One region of the Paenibacillus sp. TSM33 genome, then DNA from elsewhere that is predicted to be linked to it. Evidence: predicted binding sites of a transcription regulator. Region 1 holds the regulator's gene; each other region holds the start of a gene.
What was found. Region 1 encodes Rex, which represses fermentation and respiration genes when NADH is low (regulators of the CRP and FNR family bind a similar motif). Its sites were predicted from a motif close to TTGTGAAATATTTCACAA; they were not measured.
Positions count from the first base shown of each region.

Region 2: the regulator Rex is predicted to act here: its motif matches at 4,045-4,062, upstream of pflB (formate C-acetyltransferase).
Region 3: the regulator Rex is predicted to act here: its motif matches at 1,771-1,788, upstream of ACN6NF_RS04320 (DoxX family membrane protein).

Region 1 is NZ_JBLZXB010000017.1:483,697-489,970, forward strand. It holds gene ACN6NF_RS14090 (cell wall elongation regulator TseB-like domain-containing protein) at 388-912, opposite strand; gene ACN6NF_RS14095 (amidohydrolase) at 950-2,251, opposite strand; gene ACN6NF_RS14100 (redox-sensing transcriptional repressor Rex) at 2,238-2,891, opposite strand; gene dinG (ATP-dependent DNA helicase DinG) at 2,919-5,801, opposite strand; gene ACN6NF_RS14110 (tetratricopeptide repeat protein) at 5,961-6,274, opposite strand, start outside.
Region 2 is NZ_JBLZXB010000017.1:638,776-645,049, reverse strand. It holds partial or broken gene ACN6NF_RS14930 (dioxygenase family protein) at 1-137, shown strand, start outside; gene ACN6NF_RS14925 (Crp/Fnr family transcriptional regulator) at 180-896, opposite strand; gene adhE (bifunctional acetaldehyde-CoA/alcohol dehydrogenase) at 1,156-3,768, shown strand; gene pflB (formate C-acetyltransferase) at 4,096-6,274, shown strand, end outside.
Region 3 is NZ_JBLZXB010000010.1:44,705-50,978, reverse strand. It holds gene ACN6NF_RS04330 (DUF47 domain-containing protein) at 1-361, opposite strand, end outside; gene ACN6NF_RS04325 (DUF3048 domain-containing protein) at 550-1,644, opposite strand; gene ACN6NF_RS04320 (DoxX family membrane protein) at 1,895-2,413, shown strand; gene ACN6NF_RS04315 (hypothetical protein) at 2,693-3,616, shown strand; gene ACN6NF_RS04310 (dioxygenase family protein) at 3,689-4,477, opposite strand; gene ACN6NF_RS04305 (alpha/beta hydrolase) at 4,570-5,394, opposite strand; gene ACN6NF_RS04300 (hypothetical protein) at 5,669-5,968, opposite strand; gene ACN6NF_RS04295 (hypothetical protein) at 6,165-6,274, shown strand, end outside.

The DNA.
Region 1 (6,274 bases):
ATCAGCAACTCATTTTTCTATCATTTTTGTCTATCACTTATAAAATATAGTATATCATAACGTGAATCTAATATCGAAGGCAATGTGTGGAGGAGTTGTGATAAGGCAAAAAGATGCTTCGCTGGCTTTCAGTCCAGCTTTACGGCGTAGCAATAAAAAAAGACGCAAATACGAATTTCGTCGTATTTGCGTCTTTTTTTATTTTCAATCATTTCAAGCTATAAAGACTGAGTATAAAAGTTGTTTGGAGTGACTATGGCGGTGAGCCAGCGGAGTGGCCCATTTGAAACTAAAGAAGTGAAGCGATCGTAAGATCAAATGAACTACGCAGCACTCCTAATGCTTTTGGGCACTTCCAAACCACCATGCCCACACTTAACTTCATTGCTAGTAATTAGGTAAAGTATACTTTATCCCCGTCGATGCTCCATCTGAGAAACGGTAAAAGGTATAGTTGTGATGGCTTTCATCATCGTAAAACAGTTGCCATACATATTCGCCATTGAACACACTCGGTTGGAGCCTTACAATTTTTGCATTCGGAAGTTGCTGCTGAATTATCGCTGTCATTTTTTGCTCGTCGACTCCGTTTTTCATCAGCTCGGTATGAACACCGCTCGGATCTGCGACAGGTACGTTAGGTTTACCCTCCATTTTTTGGAAAGGAACCCACACCATTATATTTTCATTCTGTGCGTTTTTTCCTTGAACCACCCAATATATCTGATCCCACACAGACTTCCATGTCTGAGTCGTGCTAACCAGACCACCTGATTGCTTGGCCTTCATGATAGCGGCATTTTTCTCAGCCACCTGGTCTTGAGTAACATAGGAATAATACCAGAAAATGCTGACCAGGATCAGTATTACGGCCAAAATGGCGACCGCTATCCATTTCTTCTTATTTTTCAAACCTGTGCTTCCTCTCTAAGGGGATGTGACACCTGAATTAGCGCGACAGCAGCCCTTCAAAGGCGGCTTGTGCCTCATGTTTGATACGTTCCTCGTCCATCGTCAGGCATTCGCCATTTTTCACAACCTGACGGCCGTCTACCCACACATGAGCCACGTCTTTGGCACTTGCAGAGTAAACGGCATGGGAAATAAGATCTGTACGCGGCAAGAAATGGGCCTGATTCAGATCTAGCGCGATAAAGTCAGCCTTGTTGCCTGCTGCCAGCGCTCCTACCTCTTTTAAACCAATCGACTTTGCACCATACTCTGTTGCCAGACGCAGTGCTTCATTTGCAGGAACTGCCGTTGGGTCGCCAGATACTCCCTTGTGGATGAGTGCCGCCAGACGCATTTCCTCGAACATATCCAGGTTATTATTGCTGGCAGGACCATCTGTTCCGAGAGAAACGGTCACTCCTGCACGCAGCAATTCAGGCACTCTTGCTACACCACTTGCCAGTTTTAAGTTGCTGCCTGGATTATGTGAAACCGCCACACCCCGTTCCGCCAATAAAGCTATTTCTTCGTCGTTCAAGTGAACGCCATGGGCAACCAGTGAAGGACGGGAGAAAAAGCCAAGCTTATCCAAGTGTGCAACTGGACGCAAACCATAGTCGCGTACGTTTTGTTCAACTTCGGCGATCGTCTCGGACATGTGCGTATGCAATGGTAAGTCGAGATCATGTGCTGCTTGAACAAATTTCTCAATAAACGCAGGCGGGCATGTGTATGGTGCATGCGGAGACATCATCGTTGTAATACGACCGTCTGCTTTTCCATGCCAGTTACGCGCAAAAGTCACGGCCTCAGCCAGCTTGATCCGCTGTTCTTCTTCTGAACAGAGTCCAATGGCTCCACGCATCAGACTTGCACGAATACCCGACTCTTCAGCTACACGAGCCACCTCATCCATATGATCGTACATGTCCAGGAAAGTCGTAGTTCCACCTTTCAGCATTTCCAGCACTGACAAGGATGTTCCCCAGTACACATCTGTAGATGTAAACTTGGCTTCCATAGGCCACATTTTTTCCTGAAGCCACACTTGAAGTGCCAAGTCATCTCCATACCCTCGCAGCAGAGACATCGCCGCATGGCCATGAGTATTGATCAGACCAGGCAAAAACAATAACCCCTTACCGTCGATTGCTTCTGTCTCTTCCTCACCCGCAGGCAAAGTCTCGCCAATGTAAGTAATACGGCTATCCTCCACAATCATAAAACCATGAATTACCCCAGCTTCGGGTCCATTGACGGCAAAAGAACCGTTTTTAATCATCCATTTATTCACTGTCATATTGTACTTCTTCCTTTCCGTCCTCCAGATAATAAGCGAGGCTAAGCAAATCAGTTGTAAAGTCTGTGGCATGTATCCGAATGTTAGCTGGTGCCTTGAGAATGATAGGTGCAAAGTTTAAAATCGCTCCAATTCCACTCTCAATGAGCCTATCAGCTACATGTTGTGCCTCAAAATCAGGAACAGTAATAATCCCGATTCGGATATTTTTTTCTTTCACAGTCGCTTCCAGTTCATCCATCGGCTGTACGACCAAGGTATTGATTCTGGTCCCAACCTTATCCGGGAACGCATCAAATACCGCCACAATCTTCATATTGTCTTTTAAATAAGCATTATAGTTCGATAGGGCTTGACCCAGATTACCCGCTCCGACCAATACTACGTTAATTTGCTGGTCGATTTTCAGGATATGGCGTATTTTCTCAATTAGATAAGAAACATCGTAACCGATGCCCTTCCGACCAAAATCGCCAAAATAAGCAAGATCTTTACGAATTTGGGCCGGGTTCAAATCTAACCTCTGCCCCAGCTCTTGAGAAGAGACCGTAGCCACCTCCCGTTTGTGCAGTGCATTCAGATAACGTAAATATACGGGTAATCTCCGTACCACAGCCTCTGAAATTTTATCTGATTTCATACTTGCTCCCCCTAATTGTAACGGACTTTAGGTGTCCGTCCGTTGTGCCTCTGTCTCCGGGGCGGATTGGAGCCATTCGGCGATGCGAGGCACCATTTGCTCCGATGGCATATGCTCCATTTTTGGTCCCGGTAACGAGTACAAAAAGTGCTTTCCGTAATAGGATTCGATCACACGCGTATCGTAAACGATGACGACTCCGTGGTCGCTCGCTGTACGTACCAATCGCCCAAATCCCTGCTTGAAGCGAATAACTGCTTGTGGTACAGACAGCTTCATAAATGGATTCTTCTTCTGCTGCTGGAGCAACTCGCTTTTGGCCTCCAGTAACGGGTGATTGGGCGGTTGAAACGGCAAGCGAACGATGGCCAGACAAGTCAAAGCCTTCCCTGGAATATCGACGCCTTCCCAAAAGCTACTGGTTCCAAGCAATACAGAAGCTTTGGCTTCCTGAAAACGGCGGGTTAGCTTGCTGCGACTCCCACTGTCCACACCTTGTCCTAACACGGTAATATCGCTGGACGCTAACGCCTCTTTGAGCGGCTCATACACTTGCCGGAGCATCCGATAGGAAGTAAACAGAACGAGCATTCTCCCCCGCGTCGCCTGGGCAGTCGCTCCTAGAGAGCTAACGAGCATCTCTACAAAATGTGCATCTCCTACACTGCCCTTCACACTCGGAAAATCTCGCGGAATGACCAGCAACACCTGATCCCTATAATTAAAGGGTGATGGGAGCTGTGACGTCATTAATCGTCCTTGATCTGCGGCCTCCTGCAAACCGAGTTGATCGGTCATGTACTGAAACGATTTATCTACCGATAAAGTAGCAGATGTCAGAATAATACTTCTTTTTTTGTCAAAAAACATTTCTTTCAACTGGCGGCTCACATCGACGGGCACCGCATAAAATTGCAATGATTTACTACGGAATTGTCCACTCGCTTCAAGCCAATATACGGTTGTTTCATCATCGAGTCGTATAAAGAAGCGCAAATTTTCCCTAATCCCCGCCAAATCCTTAAGCAGACCCGTGATATCTGTAATGAGACTATCCGCCGCATAATCGTCATGTTCTTCCTTGACATCCAGCATCAGCTTGTCGCCCTTGCGCAAAATTTCGCTCAATGTTACATAAAGCTGATTTTCCAATGCCGCCGCCTGATCCCACTTTGCAGGCTTGGCTGACGGTTTGAGACGCGAAGAAAATTGCCCCGTTTCACCTGGTGTAGCATCAGTTCGCTCCGGCAACATGCCAAACAGCTTATCACTTAGTAAGTCCCAAGTTTCCTTAACCTCTAACACAAGTGGGTACAACTGATCAATGACCGAGGCCCATTCCGTCGACTTCTCATGCCCCGACTTTGCCAACTGCTGACGTAACGAAGGCAATTGCCCATTCTTGCTGTCCTTGAACAATCGAGTCAGCGTATGCACGAGTGTGAAATATTTCATATGCATGCCCAGGTGCTTACCAGCTACTTCCTCTAGATGATGTGCCTCATCAATCACCAAGTGTTCATAGCTAGGCAGCAGTTGATGACTTGCTTTGACGTCGGTGAACAGCTTGGAGTGATTCGTTATAACCACATCCGCTGTTCCTGCTTCATGACGTGCACGATGATAGTAGCATTTGCGGAACCATGGACAAGAACGACCAAGACAGGACTCGGAATCACTAGCTACCGTTTCCCAAAAATCCCCTCCACGGTTGCTCAGGTTTAGTTCCTCATCATCACCGGTTTCTGTCAGAGTCAGCCAGACAATCATTTGAGCCGCTGTAATCAAGTCTTCCTTTGGTGTCGCGAAGTCTCTTCTGTTTATTTTATGTTCAAACTTACGCAGACACAAATAATGCCCCCGTCCCTTAAAGATGGCAGCACGGAACGGGAACGGAATCACTTTTGTCAGCATCGGAATATCACGCTCTCGCAATTGCTCCTGCAGATTAATGGTATGCGTGCTTACGGTGACCCTCTGCCCATATTTTACACTGTGATACAGTGACGGAAGCAAATAGCCCAGGGACTTCCCTGTTCCTGTACCCGCCTCGATCAACAAATGCTTATCTTGACTCAGGGCTTGATTTACACCCTCAATCATTTGTATCTGCGCCTCGCGCTCCTCATATTGGCTCAAGGATGAACGCAAATTGTCCCGTACATCATCCATATACTCCTCAAAGGAAACGCCTGACAGTGGATTCGGATCATCTTCTCTGCGTGGAGCAGCCAGTTCAGTCCAATCTTCCACTTTAAGCGCAAGCTGACGAAAAAACTGATGTTTCTCCAAATCCTGAATAGGGTCTAACTCTTTCTCTTCTCGTACGCCGTCAAGAAACCATCCCAGGTCACTGTCTTCCTCTGCGAACAAATCGCTAAGCCGCTGTATCGTTATCAGAGGTAATGCCTGAAGCTCACCCAGACACTTTAAAAACACCTCAGCCGTAGCCAACGCGTCACTGTCTGCTTGATGAGGGCGGTCATGCGCCAGACCAAACTCAGAGGAAACAAAACCTAGCTGATAAGAGGATAACGATGGAAACATAATTTTCAGAAAATCCATCGTATCTAAAATTCTACCGCTAAAGGGTAAGTATCCACATCGGTCCAAAGCGCTTTGCAAAAAATTGAAATCAAACGCCACGTTATGACCGACGAGTACGACATCGTCCAGCATAGGCACGAGTTCCATCATCATTTCTTCGAGTGCAGGTGCATCCTTGACGTCATCGTCTGTAATTCCGGTCAACCCGGTGATAAAAGGTGGAATAGATCTTCCAGGGTTTACATAAGAGCCGTAAACACGGGAAATGCTGTTATCATGATCTATAATTGCAAGTCCGACTTGAATGATATCATCCGCGGACTGGGTGCCTGTCGTTTCAAAATCCAATACCGCAAATTTCATTCGAGCTTAATCCTTTCTTATGACACATACAAAAATAATAACTCTGTATAATAGCATAGCAGAAGATTGTCTATTTGGAAATTAAGACAGCCAAAAAAGACGATGCATATACGCCGCCTAAGGAGGTGGGCATGCATCGTCTTACTCGGTGTCTGACAACTACATCCAGGTCAACAAGGAACTGTCGTAGCGAAGCTTTTCGGCACCAGACAAACAGGCTTGCATATTGTGCAGTGGCTCGGACAGCGTTGGATCGAACTGATGAGCAAGAGCAAAATATTTTTGCGCCTCTTTTACGTCAGCCTGCTTTGCCATCAGACAGCCTAGCGCATTATAGATGACCGCTTTTAGCCCTGACTGTTCAGTCAGGTGTAGCACCTTTTGAAACTGGCTTATAGCCTCTGCTGGATCATCCAGTTGAAAATGCGCCATCCCCATATACAAGCGACTCTGCCAGCTGTTTGGAAAATGCT
Region 2 (6,274 bases), 160 kb from region 1:
GTGCAAAACCGAGATATAGGGGCTTTGGATCACTATGAAAGCGAAGCGCTCGCCAGGCCGTACCTAGAGCAGAACACTTTGTACCGTTGTTTATTGCAATGGGGAGTGGAATAAAATTAGGGAGTGTTATAAGCTAATAATGGCTTACAGCACTCCCTTTTACATTAAAAAACAATTTATTATATCCGGCAAATCTCACGTGGGCACAATTCACAATGACATACACCTTGCAGCATTTCCAAATCCTTGACAACAATCATACCATTATCGTATTCGACTGCATTTTTCTTACGCAGATCACTGAGCATCCGATTTACACTTTCCCGGGTAGCACCGATCATATTTGATAAGTCAGTATGAGTAATCTTTTTATGAATCAGAATGTAGTCGCCGTGAGGCTCACCATAAGTGTTGCATAGTCGGATGAGTGTGGAACAGAGAGCGCCAGGCTTGCCGTACATCATCAAATCGCGGAACTTGGTCTGAGTAATGCGGTGATGCGATCCCATCCATTTCATAAAGTCAATCGCAAAATCACAATGCTGGCAAATAAGCAGCTCCAAATCTGTATGATCGATTACGCCAATATCACTGTCCTCCAGAACCTCAGCAGAAAAGGAATGTTTGGTGCCGAAGAAAGGATCAGCTTGACCCACAAGATCGCCGCTTTGATACATATATAGAATAAGTTCCTTACCCTCATCCGTTGTTTTGGTCACTTTTACGCGTCCACGCTTAATATAAAACAGCTTATCCGCTGTATCTCCTTCCCAGAACAGATGCGAACTTTCTGGCATGACTCGATCTTTCATCATCACTTGCAGCCGGTTGAAGCTGGCCTCCGAGAAGCAACAGGTGTTGCCGCGGGCTTCCATTACATTTGTAGGGTTTCTCATCGTCCATTTCCCCTTTGTATCCTATGTTATTTTATCTGCAACTTGATCAATTCAAATTCATTATATACCTGTGCAATGCGTTTTTGGGGCAAGAAGAGGGGGTAAAAGTGGCAGAATTCCAAACTTTGTGATTTAATTCACTTCATAAAATAAAATTTTAAATAGATTGTGAAAAAAATCACAAAATATCTTGGAAAGCTGTGTTACGATCAGTGCGTGAACAAGAGATAGTACACGAGATAACAGGAGGATGAGGGAAATGGCTGTTAAAAACGAGGTTATCCAAAAAGAGCAAAGCGCAGAGCAGTATATTCAAACGCTGATTGACCGGGCGAACCGGGCACAGCAAGCTTTCATGAGTATGAATCAGGAGCAGATTGACGAAATCGTACAAGCTATGGCACTCGCAGGGATGGATAAGCACATGCACCTCGCGAAGTTGGCTGTTGAAGAAACAGGACGCGGTGTGTACGAGGACAAAATCACCAAAAACATGTTTGCAACAGAATATGTCTACCATAGCATCAAAAATGAGAAAACCGTCGGTGTCATTGAAGACAATGACTTTGATAGTTTTCAAAAGATAGCCGAACCCGTTGGTATTATCATGGGGATTACTCCAGTAACAAACCCGACTTCGACTACGATGTTCAAAGCGTTAATTGCCATTAAAACACGTAACCCAATCATTTTCGGCTTTCATCCATCTGCTCAATCGTGTAGTGCGGAAGCAGCCCGCGTCTTGCTTGAAGCAGCTGTTAAACATGGTGCTCCAGCGGATTGTATTCAATGGATTGAAGCACCTTCGATGGATAAAACAAATGTACTGATGAACCACCCTGATGTAGCGTTGATTTTGGCAACTGGTGGATCAGGCATGGTTAAGGCAGCTTATAGCTGTGGTAAACCTGCACTTGGCGTAGGTCCTGGTAACGTACCTTGCTTTATTGAAAAAACAGCCGATATCAAACAGGCCGTGAACGATCTTATCCTTTCTAAATCTTTTGATAACGGTATGATTTGTGCTTCGGAACAAGCCGTAATTATTGAAGAGCCTATCTTCGAGCAAGTGAAGAAATTGATGATTGCTAATGGTTGCTACTTTGTAAATAAAGAAGAGGCAGCTAAGCTCACTCAAGGAGCTATGAATGTAGAAAAATGTGCAGTGAACCCGGCCATCGTCGGACAGTCTGCTGTAAAAATCGCTGAAATGAGCGGCATTACAGTACCGGCAGGAACAAAAATTCTGGTCGCTGAAATTGAAGGAGTAGGAACCAAATTCCCATTATCTGCGGAAAAATTGAGTCCGGTATTGGCTTGCTACAAAGTAAAAAATGCAGAGCAAGGTATCCAACGTGCTGCTGAAGTCGTAGAGTTCGGCGGTATGGGTCACTCGTCAGCTATCCATTCTCAAGATGAGGATGTTATTGCTCGCTTCGCAGACCGTTTGCAAACAGGACGTATCATTGTAAATGCACCTTCCACACATGGCGCAATCGGTGATATTTACAACACCAACCTACCTTCGTTGACACTTGGTTGCGGTTCGTACGGTCGTAACTCGACTTCGTCGAACGTATCTGCAGTTAACTTGATTAATGTGAAAAGGGTGGCGAAACGGACGGTGAATATGCAATGGTTCAAAGTACCTTCCAAAATCTATTTTGAAAAAAATTCGACACAGTATCTTGCTAAAATGCCTGATATCTCACGTGTAGCCATTATCACTGACCCTATGATGGTGAAACTCGGATATGTGGATCGTGTCATTCATTACTTGCACCAGCGTCAAACACCTGTTGCGATTGAAGTATTCTCTGAAGTAGAACCAGATCCATCGACAGTTACGGTAGAGCGCGGTACTGAAATGATGAGACGTTTCCAACCGGATTGCATCATCGCACTCGGCGGCGGTTCGCCAATGGATGCTGCTAAAGGCATGTGGATGTTCTATGAATATCCGGATACTGATTTCAATAACTTGAAACAAAAATTCATGGATATCCGTAAACGGATTTACAAGTACCCACGTCTGGGTCAAAAAGCACAATTTGTGGCTATCCCTACAACTTCGGGTACAGGTTCGGAAGTTACATCGTTTGCAGTTATTACGGATAAAAACCTGGGCAACACGAAGTACCCGCTGGCTGACTATGAGTTGACTCCTGATGTGGCAATTATTGACCCTGTGTTTGTATATTCGCTGCCTAAAACTGCTGTAGCCGATACAGGTATGGACGTTCTGACGCATGCTATCGAGGCTTACGTGTCTGTAATGGCCAATGATTACACAGATGGTCTGGCAATTAAAGCCATTCAACTGGTATTCCAATACCTAGAGCAATCGGCTCTGACTGGTGATAAACTGGCTCGCGAAAAAATGCATAATGCTTCTACACTTGCAGGTATGGCGTTTGCTAATGCATTTTTGGGTATTAACCATAGTCTTGCACATAAATGGGGCGGACAATACCATACAGCGCATGGCCGCACGAATGCTATCTTGCTGCCGCACGTTATTCGCTACAATGCGAAAAAACCGACAAAATTTGCTTCGTTCCCTAAATATTCGCACTTTGTTGCAGATGAGCGCTATGCAGAAATCGCACGCATACTGGGACTGCCTGCACGTACCACTGAAGAAGGGGTTAACAGCTTAATTGACGCGATCCGTAAGTTGAACAAAACACTCGGTATCGAGGAATCGTTCCAACAACTTGGTTTCGATCCAAAAGACTTTGAATCACGTGTAGATTATTTGGCTGACCGCGCTTTTGAGGATCAATGTACAACTGCAAATCCAAAGCTGCCGCTGGTTACTGAATTGGCTGATGTATACCGTAATGCCTTCTACGGACGCTTTGATCAATAATATAATAGTATGAAGAGGCTTGTAACTAAGCATTTTCCTATACAATACCAATGCAGGCTCTCTATATAGAGGGCCTCTTGGTTTGGGAAGGGAGGTGAACGGCAAGGCTAGAGGTATACGCGTGAAGCTAGGGAAAATAAAGTGACAAAAATCACTCATATTGTGATTTTTGTCACATACTACACTCTATCATTATTCTACAATAAGAGTGTAAGAAAGGTCCCGACACTGAGCGTAAGGCATCGGTGAAAAGGCCGGGCTCAAGAAATAGTTTAAACGTGAAAAAAATCACAAGTCCGGAAGACCAAACAATTTGGAGGGATTTACATGTCGGTGATTGAGAGAGAATTACAAGAGCAACAATCTGGCTGGAGAGGTTTTAAAAAAGGAAAATGGACTAAAGAAGTTAACGTCAACGATTTTATTGAAACAAATATCTCACCTTATGTTGGTAATGAAGAATTTTTGGTTGGTCCTACCGCCAATACAACTGCATTGTGGGAAATTGTATCTGATCTTACTAAAAAAGAGTTGGCAAACGGCGGCGTGCTTGATGTAGACGTAAATACGCCATCCACCATTATTTCACATAAACCAGGATATTTGGACAAGGACAAAGAACAAGTTGTCGGCGTACAAACAGATGCTCCATTCAAACGTTCTTTGCAGCCGTTTGGTGGAATCCGGATGATGATCGATGCTTGTAAAGCCTATGGTTTTGAAGTGCCACAAAGCATTGTTGACATTTTCACTCATATCCGTAAAACACACAACCAAGGTGTATTTGACGCTTATACAGATGAAATGAGAGCAGCTCGTAAAGCTGGTATCATTACTGGTCTGCCAGATGCATACGGTCGTGGTCGTATAATCGGCGACTATCGTCGCGTAGCTCTGTATGGTGCAGACTTCTTGATCCAAGATAAAAAACTTCAATTGAAAAGCCTTGAAGTTGATTCTATGGAAGAAGACGTAATTCGTCTGCGTGAAGAAATTTCTGAACAAATTCGTGCTTTGAATGAATTGAAACAAATGGCTGCTGAGCACGGTTTTGATATTTCTAAACCAGCTAACAATGCAAAAGAAGCTTTCCAATGGGTATATTTTGGATATCTCGCAGCGATTAAAGAACAAAATGGTGCAGCAATGTCCTTGGGACGTGTATCTTCATTCCTTGATATTTATACTCAACGTGATCTTGAGGAAGGTGCGATGAACGAAGAACAAGCTCAGGAACTGGTCGATCATTTTGTTATGAAACTGCGTATTGTTAAGTTCCTGCGTACACCTGACTACAACGAACTGTTCAGTGGTGACCCAACTTGGGTAACAGAATCCATTGGTGGTATGTCTGTCACTGGAGAAACTCGTGTTACCAAAAACAGCTTCCGCTTCTTGCACACACTGTACAACTTAGGACCTGCTCCAGAACCTAACTTGACTGTACTGTGGTCAGAAAAACTGCCTGAGGGCTTTAAAAAATATTGTGCAAAAGTTTCTATTGAAACTAGCTCCATTCAATATGAAAATGACGATTTGATGCGTCCAATCTACGGCGATGATTATGGTATTGCTTGTTGTGTATCCGCTATGAGAATCGGTAAACAAATGCAATTCTTTGGCGCTCGTGCCAACTTGGCAAAAGCTCTGCTGTATGCCATTAACGGCGGTAAGGATGAAAAATCCGGCGTTCAAGTAGGACCTGAGTTCCCAGCCATTACAAGTGAAGTGCTGGATTACGAAGAAGTGTTGAGCCGTTTCAAACCTATGATGGAATGGCTGGCAAAACTGTACATGAACACTTTGAATGTTATTCACTATATGCATGATAAATATAGCTACGAACGCATTGAAATGGCGTTGCATGACCGTGATATTCTTCGTACCATGGCTTGTGGTATTGCGGGTCTGTCAGTTGCTACCGACTCCTTGAGCGCCATTAAATATGCAAAAGTTAAACCAATTCGCAACGAAAAAGGAATTGCTGTTGACTTTGAAATCGAAGGCGAATATCCTTGCTACGGTAACAACGATGACCGCGTAGATACTATCGCTGTAGAACTAGTAGAAAGCTTCATGAGCATGATCCGCAAACATAAAGCTTATCGTAATGCGGTTCCTACTCAATCAGTACTGACCATTACTTCCAACGTGGTATACGGTAAGAAAACAGGTACAACACCTGATGGACGTAAAGCAGGCGAACCATTCGCACCAGGTGCAAACCCAATGCATGGTCGTGATAAAAAAGGTGCTCTGGCATCTCTGAGTTCTGTAGCCAAATTGCCTTATGAACACAGCTTAGATGGTATTTCGAATACCTTCTCCATCGTGCCTAAAGCACTGGGTAAAGAAGAAGAAACACGCAAAACAAACCTTGTTTCGATGATGGATGGCTACTTTGGAAGCCACGCACATCATCTGAATGTCAATGTGTTTGCTCGTGAACAACTGTTGGATGCAATGGAACACCCAGAAAACTATCCACAACTTACGATTCGTGTTT
Region 3 (6,274 bases), on a different contig from region 1:
CGTAAGCTGATTGACGCAAAATATCAGCAAACTGCACAATATACTCGTCCGGCTCTGTAATGTTGTACATATAAAAACGAGAGGCTGTCGCTTCAAGACCGTCCAGCACATCATCCATGGTCGTTGTCAGTTCCATGATGTCGTCGCGTTCCAGCGGCGTAATGAAGGTCTTGTTCAACTCAGTAATAATCGTGTGTGTGTAATCATCACACTTATTTTCATACTTCTTCATCTCATTGGTAAACAAAGTAACATCTTGAAAATTTGAAGTATGTTGGGCAAAATAATCGGCTGCTTGCACGATCGTATCTGCCATATTTTCCAACGTCTCGAAGAATATATCCTTTTTCTTCAATCTCATAACGATTACCCCTTTACGAAAATATCCGCAACCTGTTTCGACTGCAATAGACAACCTTTGCTATCTTATCACACTCATCAATGTTTTTGTAATGTTTGTAAAAGCAAATTTCAAGATATACGTATACAATGCCCGACATGGACAGTCATTATCCGACAATTTTTTCCTAAAAAGGTGTATTACGTTTTCTAATTCGCTTCAAACGTTACATGTTCCGTTAGTGAAGTATCTGCAGGTACTACATGTATATAGGATGTACCTGGTGTTAACGGGATTTCAACCCCATTTTTCATAAACCGAATCGCATCGCCAGATGTATGCTGCCATTCAGCACGTATTAACTGTCCTTGTTGAAACACCATGGCCTCTCCGCTACCGTCCAGCTCAACACTTAGTCTGCCTACATCATCCAGCGTTCGATGCCTCGTGCTCATCACAATAACATTAGCCGCTGAGAGCTGTTGATTATTATTTTGATCCAGATGTGACTTTTCGTTCACAAAACGCTTATATCGTTGATCCGATGGATCATAGGTATAAGATACGCGATAGCTTTTTAGCAAAAACCGGATGTGTAAAGATGTAGCACTCTCGTCCACCATAACTGGAGTTTCACCAGTTTTAAGATATGAATATACTGGAACCTCCGTCTGCTTGGTATACCCTTTGCTTTCGCTTCCTTTGCGTAGCCTACTCACATCCGTGTATAAATTATGTGGTGGACGACGATCCTTACTTCGCCAGAAGTAAGCCCCTCCATTTGAAATTTCATCCAGATGTTCCTTCCGCTGCTGCTGTAAAATGGCATAGGCATCTGTACTTCCTCCTGCATGTATCGGCAACGCACCATAGGTTTCGCCCAGTTCGATCAAATACGGCCGAATGCTGCGGACCGGACCAATCTTCACATCTCCACCATGACTTTGGAAAAAAGCTACCAAACGGGTAATTCCACCTTCTGCAAGAACCTCATACACCATGTCTGCCTGGCTAAGCCCCGCCTGTGGACGCGCGGCCGGAGCGTTGTTAATCATAATAGCCAGCGGCCGCTCTATAACAGGCTGCTCCACCGGAAGCCCGGTAAGCGGAGCTGTAAATGCCGGAACAGTTGGCTCCCTAGGCGGTTCAAGCGCCTCCTTCTCTGTTTCGTGCTGGGTCGGTTGGGGAACAGATTCAGATTCCCCCGTATTGGACATCGCAGAACAAGACATCATTGTCATGCATAACAGAGCTGAGGCCATCACACGTAACCAATGATTTCGTTGGGACATGGGCCCGGACAAGTTCATCCCTCCATATCGTTATTTTTCTCATTATAAGCTTTTTTTCCTGTTTTTGTCTTGATTGAAGCAGTACCTCTCTATAGAATACTTATCTGAAGACATTAAAATTTAAAAAACATTCAGACTTTGTGATTTTTATCACAAATAAGTGTAACTGAACCTAATACAATAAAGGTGTAGCAAAGATGATCATCCCAATCCAAATGAAATACAACCCATCATTATAGATTAAAAAAGAGGAGTGGTTTGAATGTTTAACAACTGGTTACGTGAGAACAAAGTGGCAATGTGGCTGCTGACCGTAGTAAGGGTTTATCTAGGTTATGAATGGATGACCCACGGACTTGAGAAGCTGACTGGCGGATTCGATGCAGGTGGATTTATCTCGGGGGCCATTGCTAAAACAGGTGGAGACCATCCCGCTGTACAAGGCTGGTGGGGATCGTTCCTTGAAGCCTTTGCCCTGCCGAATGTTGGTTTGTTCAACGTCCTGATCCCATTGGGTGAGTTCTTGGTCGGGGTTGGCCTGCTTCTCGGTACATTGACTACACTGGCTACTTTGATGGCTATGGTCATGAACTTCTCGTTCCTGTTCTCGGGTACAGTAAGCACCAATGCAATCTACCTGCTGGTTGAAATCTTCCTTATCGTTGCTGGTGCAAATGCCGGAAGAATCGGCTTTGACCGTTGGGTACTGCCCTTCCTGCGCGGACTGTTTGGTAAAAATAAAAATACTTATCAAACGGACCCCAATCGAAAAATAGCTTAACTATCCAAAAAACAACCGTTATCCTCCGGCTAATGGTTGTTTTTTTGTGCAGCTGTGCTGCTTCTCTTTGGTGTCTCTTTGGTGTTTTGTGTAGCTACGCTGTACCCTCCTCTATTTAAATGAACAAAGGAGTCCTCAAGTCCATCCTGACTTGGAGACTCCTTTTTCGGGTTCATCTTTCCCCCGAACGTTTACAAGTTGGATACAACATGGAATGTTCACGATACATTTACCTTGTACACTACAGTTACATCAAAGAACCTAATGGAGGGTTATACCATGAAAAAAATCACCAAAGCCTATCTCATGCTCGCAGCAGTAACTTTCACAGTACAGACGATCGGATTGGGATCTACGACATCAGCCAAAGCAGCGACATCTACTACAATATCTCAAGCAGAAGTTGTACAACATATTTCCAAAACCTTCGAGCAGCTACTTCGCCAACCAGGTAAGCTACCTCAGGCATTCATTTATTTGCAAAAACATATTCAATCCATTCCTGCCTCTCAAGCTACCATCCTAGTGCTACATTTCGAAAATGCACAGAAACAGCAATTGGATTCATATGCACAGACCTTATATCCGACCTCTGTTCAAACTAAGATTAATCAAGTCTATAAACCCGGTGATTCGTTCACTAATGTAATCAGTCGGACAAACGATGCAAAACTGAAAAAATTACTCACTCAATCCAGAGATGCCGGCTACAAACTTGAAACCGCAGAAGGCATGTTTTACCCAGTCATCAACTATGAAAAATATAAAGTATTCGGAAATGACATTACCGCAGATATCCGCAGCTATATTGACATCATGGCAACGGAATCTGGACAGCCGGCTACCAAGAATGCGGCATTACACATCGGTTATCAACAGTTAGCCGGAAGGGTGCTGGCGCAAGAGTCATTTATAACCCAATATCCACATTCCAATCGTACACAGGCAGTGAAATCATTACATGATCTCTATTTCTTCTATACTTTTTATGGTACGAACAATACACCACTATTCGATGATGACACCGGGAAGATTCGTCCCAATGCCAAGATAGGGTATCAGCTCGTCGTTCAACGCAACAGGGATTCGAAGAGTACCTACATTCAAAAGCTGAAGGCATTTATGACACTATTGGATCAAAATGAAGATATGCGAACTCCGCAAGTATCCGCCTGGCTAAAAAAGAACGTGCCTGCTAATTAATCAAAGAAGAACACACCAAAAGAACTTCCAACCCCACACGCCATGTGGTTTCGGAAGTTCTTTTTCTTACATTTACAGATCATTTTGACCAAAAGCCCAACAATTAAGACTCAATGAGCCAAGGACATACGACTGAAAAAGCTTACGCGCGGTACGATCATGATCCGCAGCCCCCATCACGTAAAACAAAGGCGAAAAGTGCTCTATTCCATACGAAGGAACCGCCTGCTTGGCATACGGAGCCTTCTTGTCATATTGGAACAGATGACGCAAATTCCAGTCCTGAAGCTGCTGTGCGATCCAGTCATCATATTGAACGGCCCAATCGACTGGCTCACTCGTCTGCTTGAGTGTCCGCAAGTTGTGGACCAAGCCCCCACTACCGAGGATCAAAATCCCTTGTTCACGCAGTGGCGCCAGCATCCGTCCAATCTCGTATTGCTCCTGGGGATCGCGTCGTGAATCAATGGATAAGGGGACGACCGGTATGTCCGCATCAGGATATATATGCCGCAAAACCACCCATGCTCCATGATCCAGTCCCCGGTTCCGAACCGGCTGGTGGAACAGGTTATGCTGACTGAACAGATGCCCTATCTCCTCATACAGCTTTGGATCGCCTGGTGCAGGGTAATCAAGAGTGTACATTTCTTCGGGAAAGCCGTAGAAATCGTGCAACGCTGCATGCTGATCATCCGCGCCGATACATTGATCGGGGCTATCCCAATGCGCGGAAAATATGACAATTCCTTTGGGTCGGGGCAGGCTCGCGCCCAGCTTTGCAAGAAAACTGGTATATGCGTTATTTTCTACAGCCAGTGTCGGTGAACCATGCGCAACAAAAATTGAGGGTAATGTCATCGCTGCCAACCTCCACACGCCAGTATAGTGTTACTCTTTCATTTTACTCCGGCGGAGGCGCAATTTCCAATACAATCCGTTACACCCTGAAATCAGATCATCCAGTGCTGCCAATCCCGTTGAATATTTTCCTGTTCATCCAGCCATTCCAGTGTGCGGTCAATCAGCTGTTGCCGCTCTTTGCCTGACGAGAAAGTATGATTTCCTTGGAAAATAATCTCCTTATCACAGCGTCCTTCTGAACGCATCCAGAATACCTTTTGAAACAGAAATGCATAATCCACAGGAATGATATCATCCGAGGTGCCATGAATAACGAGCACATCACCATTAAATTTAACGGCCTCCTGGAACGGTTGGAATTGAGCTAATGACTCAAAATAAGTAGGTGTAAACTTATAGCCCAGATAGTCTGCATGACCGGTTTTAACAGACTCGTCGTACACGCTTCGCTCCGTTATTTTGACAATATCGTTGAACGGGTAGCCGACTGCTGACCAAAGGACCAGGTTCTGTACTCTCTTGTCACGAACAGCTGTGAGAAGAGCAACCGCGCCCCCTAAACTGTGACCGATCAGCGTAACTTTAGTGGGGTCAATGTCCGCGCAATTCACGGCGTAATCCAACACGGTGCGTGTCTGATTAATCATGGACTCTAGCCCCTGCTTGCCGTATTCACCCGTACTTTCCCCACAACCGGCAAAGTCAAAACGCAGTACAAAATATCCCCCTTCGGCCAGCTCACGCGCAGTTTTGACAAATAAGCGATCGACTCCGATACGATTGCCCACAAAACCGTGACAAATGACAACGAGCGGAACTCGCCTCTGACGCTCTCCCCCATTCGTACGCTTTGGATAATGAATTGTGGCGGCCAGTTCCTCATGTTCAAAACGAATTCCAATTTGCCGTTCCATCCTGATTCCCCCTGTTTCAAGCTTCACTACAACATTTCATCATTCAAACTCTTATAGTAACGTGGAATATCCATCCAGGATATTCATTCACTTTAATTCCGATAAGTTTAATAAGTTTTATAGTAAAGTCAGTCTATCATCGCCCTGCTTCCTTGTCAACCTGTCAGTTCATACCGATACGGAAGTAAACAAATGGCGCTCCCCGATGTGATACCGGAGAACGCCATACTACTCGCTTATAGAGTGCCTCCGCTACATTAAAGCAGACGACTTGCTACTCGTAGCTGTGCCTGAACATTTGGTGGGTTTCGACTCGTCCCTCCCACTCCAGTTTACAAGAGGCGCCGTTATTTTGATCTTCATGCCACAGGCTACGGAAGCTCTGTTCACCTAGTTCACCCACAAATACTGTATCCTCAGTCACTTCAGCATCGTCCAATATACGGTACGTTGGAGATGTCCCTTGAACGCTCCGGTGACTTACGTTTGCAAGCAAGGCTCCCCCGCTGTTCCCGTTCGGAGCCCCTGTCAGTCGTTTTTGGACTGAGTAATCTGCCTGGTTCTCCAGTTCCATGATGCTACATCCTCTCAACGTTTTATATTCAGGTTGCTCTATGTGCTCACCCTGTATCCAGTTTGAGGAGAATGCAGCGGTAATATACATAATGGATAAAGCCTTTTGCCATCCGTCGTTTCCTCACGTATACTGTCTTTGTTACAAAATGGTGATTCCATCAGCTTGGGATACGATCATAAAGCAGGAGGAAGCAATGAATAAAGCAAAAAATTATACGCTTATTGCATGGGTTGCCTTGTCCATGTTTTTCTTGACACAGGCGATTATCGGTTGGTTTATCACCTTCACAGGCGGGGATATCTC